DNA from 4 places in the Oleiphilus sp. HI0061 genome. Region 3 is predicted to be linked to each of the others. Evidence: predicted binding sites of a transcription regulator. Region 3 holds the regulator's gene; each other region holds the start of a gene.
The links. The regulator sigma-54, encoded in region 3, starts transcription at its own class of promoters, with help from an activator protein. The targets are predictions, from matches to a motif close to TGGCACNNNNNTTGCTNT.

Region 1: a site for sigma-54 is predicted at 2,335-2,352, ahead of glnK (P-II family nitrogen regulator). Genes of this name have one in related genera too.
Region 2: a site for sigma-54 is predicted at 1,343-1,360, ahead of nirB (nitrite reductase large subunit NirB). Genes of this name have one in related genera too.
Region 4: a site for sigma-54 is predicted at 2,012-2,029, ahead of A3735_RS04725 (PEP-CTERM sorting domain-containing protein). Genes of this name have one in related genera too.

Annotation. Positions count from the first base shown of each region.
Region 1 is NZ_LWFE01001112.1:6,310-10,232, forward strand. It holds gene A3735_RS16275 (PilZ domain-containing protein) at 1-374, opposite strand, end outside; gene A3735_RS16280 (ammonium transporter) at 550-1,809, opposite strand; gene glnK (P-II family nitrogen regulator) at 1,877-2,215, opposite strand; gene A3735_RS16290 (hypothetical protein) at 2,355-2,651, shown strand; gene A3735_RS16295 (accessory factor UbiK family protein) at 2,644-2,892, shown strand; gene A3735_RS16300 (YifB family Mg chelatase-like AAA ATPase) at 3,087-3,923, shown strand, end outside.
Region 2 is NZ_LWFE01000224.1:13,570-17,492, forward strand. It holds gene A3735_RS02685 (bifunctional protein-serine/threonine kinase/phosphatase) at 1-1,036, opposite strand, end outside; gene nirB (nitrite reductase large subunit NirB) at 1,463-3,923, shown strand, end outside.
Region 3 is NZ_LWFE01000987.1:543-4,465, reverse strand. It holds partial or broken gene A3735_RS30895 (hypothetical protein) at 1-160, shown strand, start outside; gene lptB (LPS export ABC transporter ATP-binding protein) at 173-898, shown strand; gene A3735_RS11455 (RNA polymerase factor sigma-54) at 1,209-2,753, shown strand; gene hpf (ribosome hibernation-promoting factor, HPF/YfiA family) at 2,856-3,164, shown strand; gene ptsN (PTS IIA-like nitrogen regulatory protein PtsN) at 3,191-3,652, shown strand; partial or broken gene rapZ (RNase adapter RapZ) at 3,695-3,923, shown strand, end outside.
Region 4 is NZ_LWFE01000347.1:2,322-6,244, forward strand. It holds gene A3735_RS04715 (YceH family protein) at 1-582, shown strand, start outside; gene A3735_RS04720 (hypothetical protein) at 615-1,190, opposite strand; gene A3735_RS04725 (PEP-CTERM sorting domain-containing protein) at 1,333-1,968, opposite strand; gene queE (7-carboxy-7-deazaguanine synthase) at 2,131-2,802, opposite strand; gene A3735_RS04735 (DUF4124 domain-containing protein) at 2,947-3,453, opposite strand; gene A3735_RS04740 (DUF2390 domain-containing protein) at 3,503-3,923, opposite strand, start outside.

The sequences.
Region 1 (3,923 bases), on a different contig from region 3:
TTAAAAAATGCAAAAGCAGTGTCCGGCGCTTCTTTAATAAATACGCCAAGCGTGAAGCCGTCCGGAGCGATCGAGGTGTGTTTGATCTCGCCCAGTACTTTGAACTCCATTTTCTTGCCATTGTAGAAAGCGGCAATTTGAAGTAGCACCAAAGCATCTTTTCGGAAGTCTACGGGGCTTACCAGTGAGGTTCCACGTTCAGAGATGTCTTTCGTTTTACATTGAACGACTTGTTTCTTGCGGGTTGTAATTGTTGCACGCCAATGGGCTGAACGCCTTGTGTATTGACGGCGCTCGGCTCCGTCATTCAAAGCTTCCGCCGTAATTTCCTGAGTGTTTTCAAGAGCTTCTGTAATCTTCTTTTTATCGGGCACTATGTGAAACTTCCTGGTCAGAGTTGGCGAGGAGTTAACAACAATAGTCTAGAGCTGCGGAAGTATCAATGTCTTGATAGTAATTATATGTGTCTTTTGTTGGCTGCTTTGACGCAAAAGGCGGGCATAAAAAAGCGCCTACAATGAGGCGCTTTTTAGTTTGTTTAACTCGAGATTAGTCGCGAGTAAACTCTGGGTAAGCTTCCATACCACACTCAGAGATATCAACACCTTCGTACTCTTCTTCGTCAGTTACTCGGATGCCCATGATTGCTTTAAGAACGCCCCAAACAATCAAGCTACATACGAATACCCAAACAAAGATCGTTAGTGCACCAACCAGCTGGCCAGCGAATGTAGCGTCAGCGTCTGATAGAAGTACTGCGAAGATACCCCATAGACCTACTACACCGTGTACCGAGATTGCACCAACAGGATCGTCAAGCTTAAGCTTATCAAGTGTTACGATTGAGAATACTACGATAACACCACCGATCGCACCAATGATCGTTGCTAGTAGTGGAGAAGGATCAGCAGGCTCTGCAGTGATCGCAACCAAACCTGCTAGTGCGCCGTTCAATGCCATTGTAAGGTCAGCCTTACCGAATAGAATACGTGCAACGATCAATGCAGCGATCAAACCACCTGCCGCAGCAGCGTTAGTGTTCAAGAATACGCTTGCTACTTCGTTAGCTACTTCGATACCACCCAGTTTAAGAGTAGAACCACCGTTGAAACCGAACCAGCCCATCCACAGTATGAATGTACCTAGCGTTGCTAGAGGAAGGTTCGCACCTGGGATAGCGTTAACCTGACCGTTAGCACCGTACTTGCCTTTACGAGCACCTAGCATGATAACACCAGCCAATGCTGCTGCAGCACCTGCCATGTGAACGATACCTGAACCAGCGTAATCGCTATAGCTACTGAGGTCGTACATACCGAACACAGAGTTACCACCCCAAGTCCAGCCACCTTCCATTGGGTAGATGAAACCCGTCATAACAACTGCGAATGCTAGGAAAGCCCAAAGCTTCATACGCTCAGCAACCGCACCCGATACGATAGACATTGCCGTTGCAACGAATACGACCTGGAAGAAGAAGTCAGAAGCGCCTGAGTAAACAGAGTCACCGCCGAAGCCGTTTTCAGCAGAATCTGCTAGAGCTTGAGCAACGTCTATAGTTGCAACGCTGTCAGTACCTGATAGGAAGAAGCCGCCGCCATACATGAACTCGTAACCACAGATTAGGTACATGGTGCATGATACTGCAAACAGTGCAACGTTCTTGGTTAGGATCTCAGTGGTGTTCTTGGCGCGAACCAAGCCTGCTTCCAGCATGGCAAAACCTGCTGCCATCCACATAACTAATGCGCCGCACACCAAGAAATAAAAGGTGTCCATTGCATACTGCAATTCATAAATGTTGTTCATTACGTTTTCCATAAGGAAATCTCCGTACTGTATTCTAAAAAATTAGTTGCTTAGTGATGAATGAGATTTAAACCGCATCAGTGCCGGTTTCACCGGTACGGATTCGAATAACTTGCTCAAGCGGTGAAATGAAAATTTTACCGTCACCAATTTTGCCGGTATTAGCTGCTTTGCTGATAGCTTCAACAACTTGGTCAACCAAGTCGGAACCAATGGCAACTTCAACTTTAACCTTAGGAAGAAAGTCAACAACGTACTCAGCGCCACGGTATAATTCCGTGTGACCTTTCTGACGGCCGAAACCTTTAACTTCAGTTACGGTAATACCTTGTACGCCAATTTCAGACAATGACTCACGTACATCGTCCAGCTTAAATGGTTTGATTATGGCAGTTACGAGTTTCATGGATATCTCCTGTGCTGTCGCTGCAATATTTACTAGTTAAAAAAATGTGTTTTAGTTCTTGTTTGCTATTCAAAATGAAAAACGAATCTCTCATTCGGAATAACAAATCTGATCGGTATATAGCAGGGGGTGTGCCAGTTTGAAAAAAAGCTTATATAACAGTTACATAAGATTAAGTGTTATTGTTGAGTGGTGGTTTTGTTGTGGTCTTGTGGTGCGGGCTTGGATTTGGCGCACCATAATGACGCAATATCTGATGCGGGTTGGCGGCGAGCGCATCTCTTTGGTGATTTTTATAGGGGGAGGATCTGATTATTTGAAAATAGATCTGTCCTTTTTAGGGTTGTGGGTTTCGCTGGCAGGGCGTGTTAGAATAGCTCTTTTGTTTGATGTAGAAAGAATGTCCCAGGCATTCCAAGGAGCGTTTGTTGCTTAGCCCTCAAGAAGTACTTAACACCATCCACGAACAGGTTAGTCAGATATTACCTGACGCCGGAAAGTCGGCTCAAGAGGATCTGACTGCGCAACTGAAAATTCTTATTAATGGTGTCATTTCCAAGCTGGATTTAGTCACTCGTGAGGAGTTTGAGACTCAGCAATTGGTGCTGGAAACAACACGCGCCAAATTGGAACAACTAGAAAAAGATTTTGCTGAATTAGAGAAAAAGTCAGCTTGATTTAATGACGAACAGATGGAACTTGTTCGTTCTTGCACTGTACTTATGCAGTGCTTGCACTACTGAGGGGCATAATGCTGCTGATCTAAAATGGCGCAATAGTTAATACAAAGCGTATTAATGAGGCGCTTTCCGGTCTACCTGATACAGCTCCTTACCTTCTTAAACAGATATGAACTTAGCAAAGGAATGCGATGTCGTTATCTATTATCTATACCCGGGCTCAGCTCGGTGTCGATGCACCTTTGGTGACAGTCGAAACTCATCTCTCAAATGGTTTGCCATCCCTAGCGATTGTTGGGCTTCCAGAAATGGCTGTTCGAGAGAGCAAAGAAAGGGTACGCAGTGCCTTAATCAACTCTGGCTTCGAATTTCCGAATCGGCGTGTGACCATTAACTTGGCGCCTGCAGACTTGCCTAAACAAGGGGGACGATATGATCTGGCAATTGCTATTGGAGTCCTGGCTGCGACAGGTCAAATAGACTCGGAAAAGCTTGGTGAAAGTGAGTTTATTGGTGAGCTGGCCTTAACCGGAGACTTGCGCCCGGTTGCCGGTGTATTACCCACGGCTATTGCCAGCGTAAAAGACGGCCGATGTTTATTTATCCCATATGGTAACGCTGATGAAGGGAAAATGGCTGGCAGCGATACAATTTTCCCCGCACGCCATTTGAGCGAAATTTGCCAGCACCTTAAATCACCCGGTGTTTTGCAAGCCCTTTCTTATGAAGAAATGATTTTGGAAGACGAAAAGCAGCCGGATATGGCTGATATTAAGGGTCAGTTCCAAGCGAGACGTGCTTTGGAGTTGGCAGCAGCTGGACGCCATAACCTATTATTCTACGGCCCTCCAGGGACAGGCAAGAGCATGCTGTCCTCTCGCCTGCCAAGTATTCTGCCACGCTTAAGCAATGCTCAGGCAGTGGAGGTGGCCTCAATCTATTCGCTGGCGGGTATTCCCAGAAAACCGGGCTTGATGATGCAAGCGCCTTTTCGTTCTCCTCACCATACAGCTTCTTCCGTATCGCTC
Region 2 (3,923 bases), on a different contig from region 3:
TTTGCCCTCTTTCACTTTCATGAATATTTACTACGTACTTACTGTTAATACGGCCAGCTACCCAGGGTTCCAATACAAATCGCTCTTTGTACGCCAAATCATCATCATAATTCACTGAAGGCGTTTTCATAGCATGTAACTTGTCAGTGTTATGATCTTTTACCAAATATACTTGTGATCGATTACTGGCATGTAGCTCTTTTATCACATGGTAGCCGTCAATAGACATTCCAGGGGAAAGCTCTGGTGGGAAGGGTAAGTCTGAAAGCTTTACGTAGGCATCTTCGGCATTTGGACAAGGCAAAGCATCGACTCTGACAATCTGGCAACTCAAGTTATCATCGGAGCCGTTTTCGAGTGCAATATCAACCAAACTCTCACAAAGCCCGGTAAATTCATCCGACTTGCAATCAACCGCCTTAGCAATGACTTCTTTTATACGTTTATCGTTGATAAAATCATGAATACCGTCGGTACTCAGAAAAAAGATATCACCAGATTCGACATCCTCCGAGTAATAGTCGACATCAAGCATTAAATCCATTCCCATTGCACGAGTAAGATAAGTGGAATCCTTACTTACTCTGGCGGAATGGTCATGCGTGAGCTGCTCAAAGTTATTTCCCCGAAGGCGGTACACTCGGCTATCGCCGATATGAAATATATGCGCGACACGCGACTTGATAACCAAGGTCGACATTGTACTGATATAGCCATGCTCAGCCTGAAGATAACCAACCCCCTGCCCATATAACCAACGATTCAAAGCCGTTAATACTTTTTGAGCTGAGTTTTTAACTGTCCAGGAGTCAGGTGTACTGAAGAAGTCGGAGATAAAGTTCTTAACGCAGGTTTCGCTTGCCTCCTTGCCCGCCTCTGCACTACTGACTCCATCTGCAACAATAGCAACCATTCCCTTTACAGTTAATAGAGGCTCTTTCGGGACGTATATTCCGACAGAATCTTCATTTTGGTGCTTTAAGCCCTTTACTGATATTTGCCCTGCACTTGTACGAAGCCCGCTTTCTAGATGCATCTGATATTTCACTCACTTATTTATTATGGGTATTATTGCGTCAATAAGTAGCAAAATAACACCCCCTTTAGATTAAAATCTTAATTTTCAACGGCATATGTAAAAACGAACGCAATATACTGCCTTAGGATTGAACTCAGCGCATAGTCATGCACCATTATCAACCAAGGCGGAAAACAGCATTTTTTAGCTGCACCACTTTAAAGCACGCGTTTTTTCTCAAACGCTCAAAACCTGGCTATAAAACACGAACTTAAGAATTTTTTTCCTTTTTATTTCAATACCCTATGAAATTATTTCGATACTTGGCATAGCTCATGCTTAATTACAGATAATTGCGTAAACAAGCATTGAGTAACGCTAAAGCTTTTCACTAGTAAATAAGCACAGCGTATGCGCAGATTCTCAGACATACGAGGCCATAGAATGAAGAATAGTAGAGTTGTTGTAGTCGGTAACGGCATGGTGGGTCATCACTTCGTTGACCAAATGATTGCATCCGAAATTGGAGCACACATTACAGTACTAGGCGCCGAAACGCGACCAGCCTACGATCGGGTACATCTCTCTGAAGTGTTCTCTGGCAAAGAGCCAAAAGATCTAGCACTAACAACCCGCGAATTCTACAAAGATAATGGTGTTGATGCGATTTTTGGTGATGCCGTTACAGATATAGACCGTAAAAACAAAATTGTTATCACTGAAAGCGGGCGACGCTTCGATTATGACAAGCTAGTATTGGCAACTGGTTCTTATCCTTTTGTACCACCTATCAAAGGTTCTGAAAGCAAAGAATGCCTAACCTACAGAACAATTGATGACTTGGGTGAAATTAAATCACATGCCCAGACCTCAAAAATTGGTGTAGTTGTAGGTGGTGGTCTGCTTGGTCTTGAGTGTGCAAACGCACTTCAAAATCTAGGGCTTGAAACTCACGTTGTTGAGTTTGCTCCCGGCTTAATGGGTGTTCAGCTAGATGATGGCGGCAGCAAGATGCTTCGCCGTAAGATCGAAGCGCTTGGTGTTCAAGTACATACCCAAAAAGCGACTACGCTTATCGATAACAAAGGTGATAACACAAAACTGCGAATGAACTTCGCAGATGACACGCATCTTGATACTGACATGATCGTATTTTCTGCAGGCATTCGCCCCTATGATCAGTTAGCACGTAAAACCGGGTTAGAAGTTGGTGAGCGTGGCGGTATCGTTGTCGATTACCACTGCCGAACCTCTGACTCGGACATTTTTGCTATAGGTGAATGTGCTCTATATGGCAACATGATCTACGGACTGGTTGCGCCCGGTTATAGAATGGCAGAAGTTGCTGTTCAGCAATTCTCCGACGACGACGAAAAACCTTCGTTTACTGGCTCAGACATGAGCACGAAGCTGAAGCTTCTGGGTGTTGACGTCGGCTCAATTGGCGATGCCCATGGTAAAACGCCCGGCTCAATCGCTTACGTCTACAGTAACGAAAACTCAGAGATCTATAAGCGAATCATCGTATCTGAAGACGGCAATACACTGTTAGGTGCAGTACTAGTTGGCGACTGTTCAGATTACGACACACTTCTTCAATACTACCTGAACGGTATCGAGCTTCCCGAAAACCCTGAAGGAATGATTCTACCGAATGTTGAAGGGGGTGGTCCTGCGCTAGGTGCTTCAGCACTACCAATGGAAGCAACAATCTGTTCATGCCTAAACGTTAGTAAAGGCGACATTATTAACGCTCTTGATTCCGGTTGTTGCAGCGTAGGTGATGTAAAAGGTGAAACCAAAGCAGCTAGCGGTTGTGGCGGTTGCGCAGCACTTCTTAAGGATGTTGTTGATACTGAGCTTGAAGCGCGCGGCGTTACGGTTGATAAAAGCATTTGTGAACACTTCCCTCATACGCGTGAAGAGCTATATCACTTAATTCGTGTCGGTAGTATCATGTCATTTGGCGAACTGGTAGAAAAACACGGTACCGGCCTTGGTTGTGATATTTGTAAGCCTGCGGTAGCAAATATGCTTGCAGCTAGCTGGAATGATTACATTCTAGAAGAGCAACATACAGGCCTGCAGGATACCAACGATACCTTTCTTGCAAACATGCAAAAAGATGGCACCTATTCAGTTGTCCCACGTGTACCAGGTGGTGAGATTACGCCTGAGCAACTGATCGCTATCGGTCAAGTAGGCCAAAAGTACAAACTTTATACAAAGATTACGGGCGGGCAGCGTATAGACTTATTTGGCGCTAAACTTAATGACCTACCCACTATTTGGGGTGAACTAATTGCAGCAGGCCTTGAAACGGGTCACGCCTACGGTAAGTCCTTACGTACCGTTAAGTCGTGCGTCGGATCAACTTGGTGTCGTTACGGAGTTCAGGATAGCGTGGGTCAAGCAATCGATATCGAAAACCGATACAAAGGTTTGCGTACTCCGCACAAGCTAAAAATGGCAGTATCCGGCTGTACTCGTGAGTGTGCAGAAGCGCAAAGTAAAGATGTTGGCATCATTGCAACTGAAAACGGCTGGAACCTCTACCTTTGTGGAAACGGCGGCATGAAGCCACGACATGCTGATCTGTTTGCGACCGATATCAGTACCGAAACGCTAGTTAAATATATTGATCGCTTCTTGATGTTCTACATCAAAACAGCAGACCGCTTACAAAGAACATCTGTATGGATGGACAACCTTGAAGGCGGTATCGAATACCTTCGTGAGGTTATTATTGAAGACAGCCTTGGTATTGCAGCTGAACTTGAAGCTCAGATGCAAAGCGTTGTCGATACTTATCAGTGTGAATGGAAAACTACGGTCGAAGACGAAACAAAACTACGTCGCTTCCGTCAATTTGTTAACTCTGATAAAGAAGATAGTAACGTTGTTT
Region 3 (3,923 bases):
GACCCAAGGGTCTCGAGTTAAAATTCATTACTACCCTAATGCCGAGACCGCATCGGAAAATACTGAAGTGCCACTAATAAAAGGTTCTCCAGAAAACGAAAACAAACTGCCACTCGAACCTGCTCCAAATGCCGAGTCCGGTGCCGAGCAAAAGCAATAGACCTGAGCAACAATGAAAACTTTAAAAGCAGAAAACCTAGCCAAGGCCTATGATAAACGCCAAATAGTTAAAGATGTTTCCCTGACTATCAACAGCGGTGAAGTGATCGGGCTGCTCGGCCCTAACGGTGCTGGTAAAACCACTTGTTTCTATATGATTGTAGGCCTGGTTAAGCATGATAAAGGCAAGATATCAGTTAATGATACCGACCTATCATCCATGGCTATGCATGATAGGGCACGAAACGGTGTCGGCTACCTGCCCCAGGAAGCTTCAATATTTAGAAAGTTAAGTGTTCGAGACAATATCCTGGCGGTACTAGAGATTAGAAAAGATCTTTCTCGCAGCGAAAGGCGACAAAGAATGGAAGCCTTACTCGAAGAGTTTCACATCACTCACATCAAAGATAGTCTTGGCATGGCCTTGTCAGGCGGTGAACGTAGGCGAGTGGAAATAGCCAGAGCTTTAGCAATGGAGCCTGACTTCATTCTACTCGATGAGCCCTTCGCAGGTGTCGACCCAATATCGGTCAACGACATCAAGTCAATCGTCTCTCACCTTAAAAGTAAAAATATCGGCGTACTCATAACCGATCACAACGTTAGAGAAACGCTGGATATTTGTGAAAAAGCCTATATTGTTGGTGATGGCCATATCATTGCTTCAGGAAGTGCTGAAGACATTCTGAATAATGAAAAGGTCAAACAAGTCTACTTGGGCAATCAATTCAAATTATAAGCCAGTGGCTAGTTCATAGCATTCGATTCGAACAGCATATACAAACAATTAAGCATGACTTTCAGCTTAGAAATGAGTAGCATGCAATTTTCACGTCAACAAGACGATAACTTGATCTAAAACAATTATTTGTAGGCTGGTAACGTAAATATACTTTTATTTGTTTCACACTTTGCTATCTTCGCACTACACTTGTGTAAATGAAGTAAATATAAATACGTTTATTCACAGCGACCATTTCCGCAAAATATAATAAGCGACAATACATGATTCAAAATTTAAGTCTTAAGTTGGTGACATCCTCATGAACATGAAGGTTTCTCTCCAATTAAAGCTCGGTCAACAACTGACAATGACACCTCAATTGCAGCAAGCAATCCGCTTGCTACAATTGTCGACTCTTGACCTTCAAAACGAAATACAAGAAGCATTGGAATCTAATCCTATGCTCGAACTCCAGGACGATAACAACGAGCCTGGAAATACAAGTGATAAACAAGAAAATCAGAATGAAAGTCATCAAAATGATGGCAACGAGTACGCCTCTCAGGACAACCAACAAAGCAGTAGTACAGACACCAGTTCGAGCGAAGCACCTGCTAGTAATGAAGCCGACACGCCTAGTGAAGAGTGGTCAGATACTATACCGGAAGATCTGCCTGTTGATACGGCTTGGGATGACATATATACAAACAATGCGCCCAGTGGTCCCGTTCCCGAAGATGACAACAATGCCTTCGAACAAAGAAACGCTGCTACCGAGTCTCTTGCAGATCATCTAGATTGGCAACTTAACCTTACCCCCATGTCTGATCGCGACCGATACATTGCGATGTCATTAATCGACGCAACAGATACAGACGGCTACCTAACGAATACCGTTGAAGAGATACACGAGGGGCTGCACAACTCAGATGACGAAGACCCGGTTGAATTAGATGAAGTTGAAGCCGTCTTAAAACGCGTGCAGCACTTTGATCCACCTGGGGTATTTGCCAAAGACCTGCCCGACTGTTTGCTGCTACAGTTACGCCAGCTACCAAAAGATACGCCCTGGCTACCACAAGCAAAGCTTGTAATCAGCCACTACCTGAACTTATTAGGATCAAGAGACTACGCTCAACTAATGCGACGCAGCCGCCTTAAAGAGCATGAACTGAAAGAGGTTATCTCTCTAATTCAGTCTTTGAACCCTAAACCAGGTGAATCCATTGCTTCTTCCGAGCCTGAGTACATTGTGCCAGATGTCGTCGTAAAGAAAGAAAAAGGACGCTGGAAAGTTGAGCTCAACCCAGAGATTGCGCCAAAAATAAGGGTCAATGCAAATTATGCTTCGTTTATAAAGAGAGCTGACTCCAGTAACGACAACACCTTTATGAAGGATCAACTTCAAGAAGCAAAGTGGTTTATTAAAAGCCTACAAAGTCGTAACGAGACGCTTCTAAAAGTGGCAAGTAAGATAGTAGCTCACCAACAAGGCTTCCTTGACTATGGTGATGAAGCGATGAAGCCGCTGATTTTACATGATATTGCTGAAGCGGTAGAAATGCATGAGTCCACCATATCTCGTGTGACAACACAAAAGTACATGCATACGCCACGAGGCATATTTGAACTCAAATACTTTTTCTCAAGCCACGTCAGCACAACTACTGGCGGAGAGTGCTCGTCAACAGCGATTCGCGCAATTATTAAGAAGTTAATATCAGCAGAAAACCCTAAAAAACCTCTTAGCGATAGCAAGATTGCCGACTTGTTGAAAGAGCAAGGAATTAACGTCGCCCGCCGCACTATCGCAAAATACCGCGAAGCGATGTCGATCCCCCCATCGAACGAAAGAAAAAGATTGGTTTAATACAATATTTGATAACTTGCTGCCTGCAGCAAGTTGATTTGATAAGCGAAAAGTGAGTCAATATTCAACTCTCGCTAAAAATAACGATGATAGGAGAATACTATGCAATTAAATATCACTGGCCATCATGTAGATTTAACTGATGCACTTAAAGAATATGTGAAAACCAAATTGCAAAAGCTAGAGCGCCATATTGGCGGCATTAGCAACGTACAGGTAACCCTTTCTGTATCGAAACAAGCACATATTGCTGAATCAACGCTACATATCGCTGGTGCAGATATCCACGGCCACGCCGAGAACGACGACATGTATGCCGCTATCGACCAGCTAGTTGATAAGCTAGACCGTCAAATTCTTAAGCACAAGGAAAAGAAAGTTGACCGCGCACACGGCGCAGCAGCACGCTAGTTATTAGCGATCTTTAGAGTCGAAAAATGTCTGAAAATAAAATTACTATCGAGGCCATCTTGTCACCGGAGCTAACCCAACGCGGTTTGCCCGGTGGTAGCAAGAAAAAAGTTCTTCAACAGGCTGCACACCTGGTCTCAAAACAATTTCCTCATCTTGATGAAACTGAAATATTTGACAACCTTATTTCTCGTGAACGACTGGGAAGCACGGGAGTTGGGCAAGGAATTGCCATTCCCCACAGCAGACTGGAAAACTGCAAACAAGTTATTGGTTGTCTATTTACACTTGAAAAAAAGATACCTTTTGACTCGATAGATAACGAAGACGTTGATATTCTTTTCGTTTTACTTGTCCCCTCCGAGGCGACGAGCGAGCACCTGGATCTTTTAAGTCAAATTGCAGAGAAGTTCAACAACACTGCTTTTTGCGATAGTTTAAGGGAATCTGCTACAGGCACTGAACTTTATCAGAAAATAATTGCTTAAGACCTACAAACCTTAGAAGCTCAAAATTGCTAGGAACTTCTTATGAAGCTCGTTATTGTCAGTGGCAGATCCGGTTCCGGAAAAAGCACGGCCCTTCACGTCCTTGAAGACATGGGGTATTACTGCATTGATAATTTACCGGTTGGGCTTTTACTAAACCTTGGTAAACAATCACTACAAGGTAAAGATACAAGGTTAAGTAACGTTGCGATCAGTATCGATGCTAGAAATCTGCAGGGTGGAATAGAAGCATTCCCCCAAGTTTACGAGA
Region 4 (3,923 bases), on a different contig from region 3:
TTGGGGGCCTTGATGGAGAAACAGCTAACCACACCCGATGTCTATCCTTTAACGCTCAATAGCCTGGTGACAGCCTGCAATCAGAAAACTAGCCGTGAACCGGTGATGGATCTTTCTGAAGGTGATGTTCAACAGAGCCTTTATGACTTACAGAAGCGGGCCTTGGTAAAATTTGAGTACGGTTCAAGAGCGGATAAATATGACCAGCGTCTGACGCGTGAATATCATATGAATGACGCAGAGCACGCTATCTTTTGCATGCTCTTGCTGCGAGGCCCGCAGACGGTGAATGAGCTTCTCACCCGAACCCGCAGAATGTATGAGTTTTCAGGGCCAGAAGAACTAATTGCTTTAGTCGATAAGCTGCTAAACAGAACAACACCATTGATGTGTCGCTTACCGTCGTCTGCCGGACAGCGGGAAGATCGTTATATGCACCTGCTCAGTGGGGAGCCTGATATGACGCAAATACAAGAGCCTTCAACACCAGTAAGCGACTCTTCAGCGTCTTCAGATGAGCTCTTCGCTCGAATTGAAGAGCTTGAGAAACAAGTCGCTTGGCTGATGGAGCAGAAGCAGTAAGCAAACACTAATAATAGCGAATAGAGCGAAGGCTAAAATAAGCTTTCGTGACGGTCGATATTAGAAAGCGGAATCGTGATAAATGGCAGGCCTAGGGCATCGGTCTTCACCTTGGCCTGTAAGACTTGGCTACGATTTTCGCTGCCGGTTTCGCCGATGTAGTAATACATTTCTGCGATACCGTGGAATTTCTCTAAAGTGATGATGTTTAGCTGAGTGTTTTCAGCGACCCCTGGAACATAGCCAAAGGGTATGGCAATACCAAAGTTGTCCAAGTCTGTGCCAAGAGAGGTGTAGAAGGCTGTCATCACCTGTTCAGACTCTTCTTGTGTGGCCACAACATTGATACCGAAACGGCTTTCTAACTCAATCGCCAAACGTTTGTCGGCATAAGCTTTAAGGGGTGAATCACTTAAAAAGTAAGAGTTGATATAAACGTTTTTACCTTCGAGTGCATCTAGCTTTTCATCTTCAATACTTCTGACCAGATCATCGATGCTATGTGTGACTAAGCGCTGAGCAGTAGCCCCCCCCAAGGTTCCTTGTAAGTCACGGGTTGAGCATGCTGCAAGTACTAAGCATATAAGAAATAATAAAATAAGGCGCATGGTAATTATCCATTATAAAATTCTAAAGGCCTAAGGTAGCTTATGTGCTATAAAGATGGAATGGAGGTAGCAGGAAAAAATGGAATTGCAGCGGGGTTTATTTATTCACTAGTGTTAGTTAATAATAAACCCCTGATAGAGGTTATGCCTGTTGCTTGCGTCGAGCTGCACCAAGGCCTAGTAATCCAAGACCTAATAATGCAAAAGTTGCTGGCTCATCGACTGAAACTGAATTTTCAGAGTCTGTACTTAGAACAACGTTGTCTAGCATGATACCCATGTTGTCTGCACCAGCGTGATTAAAGCTGATCACATCTGTTGTTTCTTGAGCAATATTAAATGTACGTGTCACTGTTTCCCAGCCTTGAAAGGCAACTCGAGAGAAGTCTTCGTTAAAGAATCCGCCTAAAGTGACTTGCATTTCGTCGAAAAATGACTGGGGGCGCTGACTACCTGAGATGTCAAAGCTCAGAGTATATGTACCTGCTGCCAAAGTAAGTGCATTAGAAGAAAATATGCCCGCATTGCCGCTAGATCCATCAAGGTCAACGCACTTTCCTGAATAACCTGCACAGTTGAGGCCCCAATCACCTTGAGCTACAAGGTCGACTGTGCCGTCAGATACGTTCCAGTTAGTGAAGTTGTTATAGTCAGTATCAGAACCTGTGTGAACTGTAACGTCAGGTACTTCGGAATCAAAATTATCTGAAAAGATAATGCCAGCATTAGCACTAACACATGCTGCACTTAACAAAGCGGCAGAGATGATTTTCTTCATGGTGTTTACTCCCTTAAATTTAGTGTTAAAAACGATCTAATTTAAAGCATTAATCGTGCCATTGAAGATATACGTCAATAAAACAGCTGCTTAGGAATATGTGTCACTCTTGAGTGTAAAAAAAGTCGACGCTATTTGTTGCGTTTGGTCAAATTTGTGAACTCAGTCTATTCCAAGTAGCTTATGCATTTGTAAAGTTAAGCGCCATTGAGGATGGCTCAGGCAATAGTCGAGGGCTAAACGGGTATTGTTTATTTTGTCTGGGTCTTCACCAAAGCGCACAGCGGGGCTGGCCATGGGCGATAAAAAATAGTGATCAGCAGGGAAGTCTTGATAGGCTTCGGGGAGTGCATCGCTCTGAGGATAAACCAGCTTCAGTTCATCACAGCGATCAAAAACAATGCTTGATTTGCCTTTTGGGCTAAGGCATACCCAGTCAATACCCTCAGGAAGAGGGAGCGTGCCGTTGCTCTCAATAGCGATCTCAAAACCTAGCTGATGCATCAACTCTATCAGTTTTGGGTCAAGCTGAAGTAGTGGTTCTCCGCCAGTGAAGATAACGTAGGGTTTGGCTATACTCTTACGGCTTGAAGAAGAGCTGGCGAGTACTTGATTGCTGTCCCAGAGTGATTGAATTTTTGTTGCCAATGCTTGGGCATTAGCAAACTCGCCACCATTTTGCCCATCTGTGCCAAGAATATCTGTGTCGCAGAAATTGCACACAGCGTCTGCCCGGCTATCTTCTCTCCCATTCCATAAATTGCACTTACTAAAACGACAAAATACAGCTGCACGCCCTGCACGAGCGCCTTCGCCTTGCAGGCTGTAAAACATCTCTTTAATTCGATATTGCTGTTTACTGCTTTTTGTCACGGTCTTTTTGTGCTCTGGTAAGGGGCTTAGAGAGGGCCTTAATGACTTAAGGTCTTCTCAGGGCTATTTGCTGAAGTGTACTGGTATGAGCGAAATGAATGGCTTTTAGTTTTCGCCGGTAATCGCTTTCAGTGTTTCGTTACGAGATTCCATCATATCACGGACGGCTTTTGCGTCACTCATTGCATTGAATGCATCATCAGCTGTTAGTTGGCCATCTGCCAGGGTTTCTGACATTTTGGGTTGTGGTGCATAGGCTGAGGTAGACTCTTCGTCCGACTCGATTTTCACACTTTGGATAATATTAACATTGGTGTTTACATTCATGGTTGATACGTTCTGAGCCCCTGCTGGGGGTCTATCACCATAGTGCCACATGCCTGTTGCGTCTTGCCATTTGTAGAAGGACACTTTGTTACTGCTGCTTGAGCTGGTTGTCGAGCTCGAGCTTTCATTGCCGGTAAGGCTGTCGGGTAGTATTTTATCAGGAATCAGGTCGGCAGACGTCGGCATGGCGAGTGTAGGCTTACCATTGTCCATCTTAAAGAAAAAAGGCAAGATGATTGCGGCGGCAAGAATGCTGATGGTAATAAAACGAGAAATCATTTTCATGGTGACAAGTTCCTGTGTCTTTGTGCTATTAAGATCATGTTTTGTGTTGTTAATAGCTAATATTGTGTTTACAAATTTGTGACTGGATTTCAGAGTCGGAGCAATTTGGTAAACAAGTTCGAATACATAATAATAGATGTGATTTCGGCAGCCTGCTAGCTAATAAATTACCAATCAGAATATCGATCGTGTCTCCGTTCTGCTCAAATGGAATCGTCTGAGATAGCTTAAACAGTAAAGCATGTTCGACTTGTTCGGCTTGCAGCTCGTTTTGCTGAACGTCCTTTCTTAGCGCACCTTTGGGTAGACTTTTTCTTACCTGCCTAAGTGGTGCAACGACTTGTTCGTGCCAAGAGTCTAGCTCTTCGTTGATGTTGGGTAGCAGCGGTGTAATATTCTTTTTCATAAGCCCAGCCCACATTGCAAAGAGTGATAGGTTGACGCGAAAGCCTTGGGCATCTTGTAGGTCT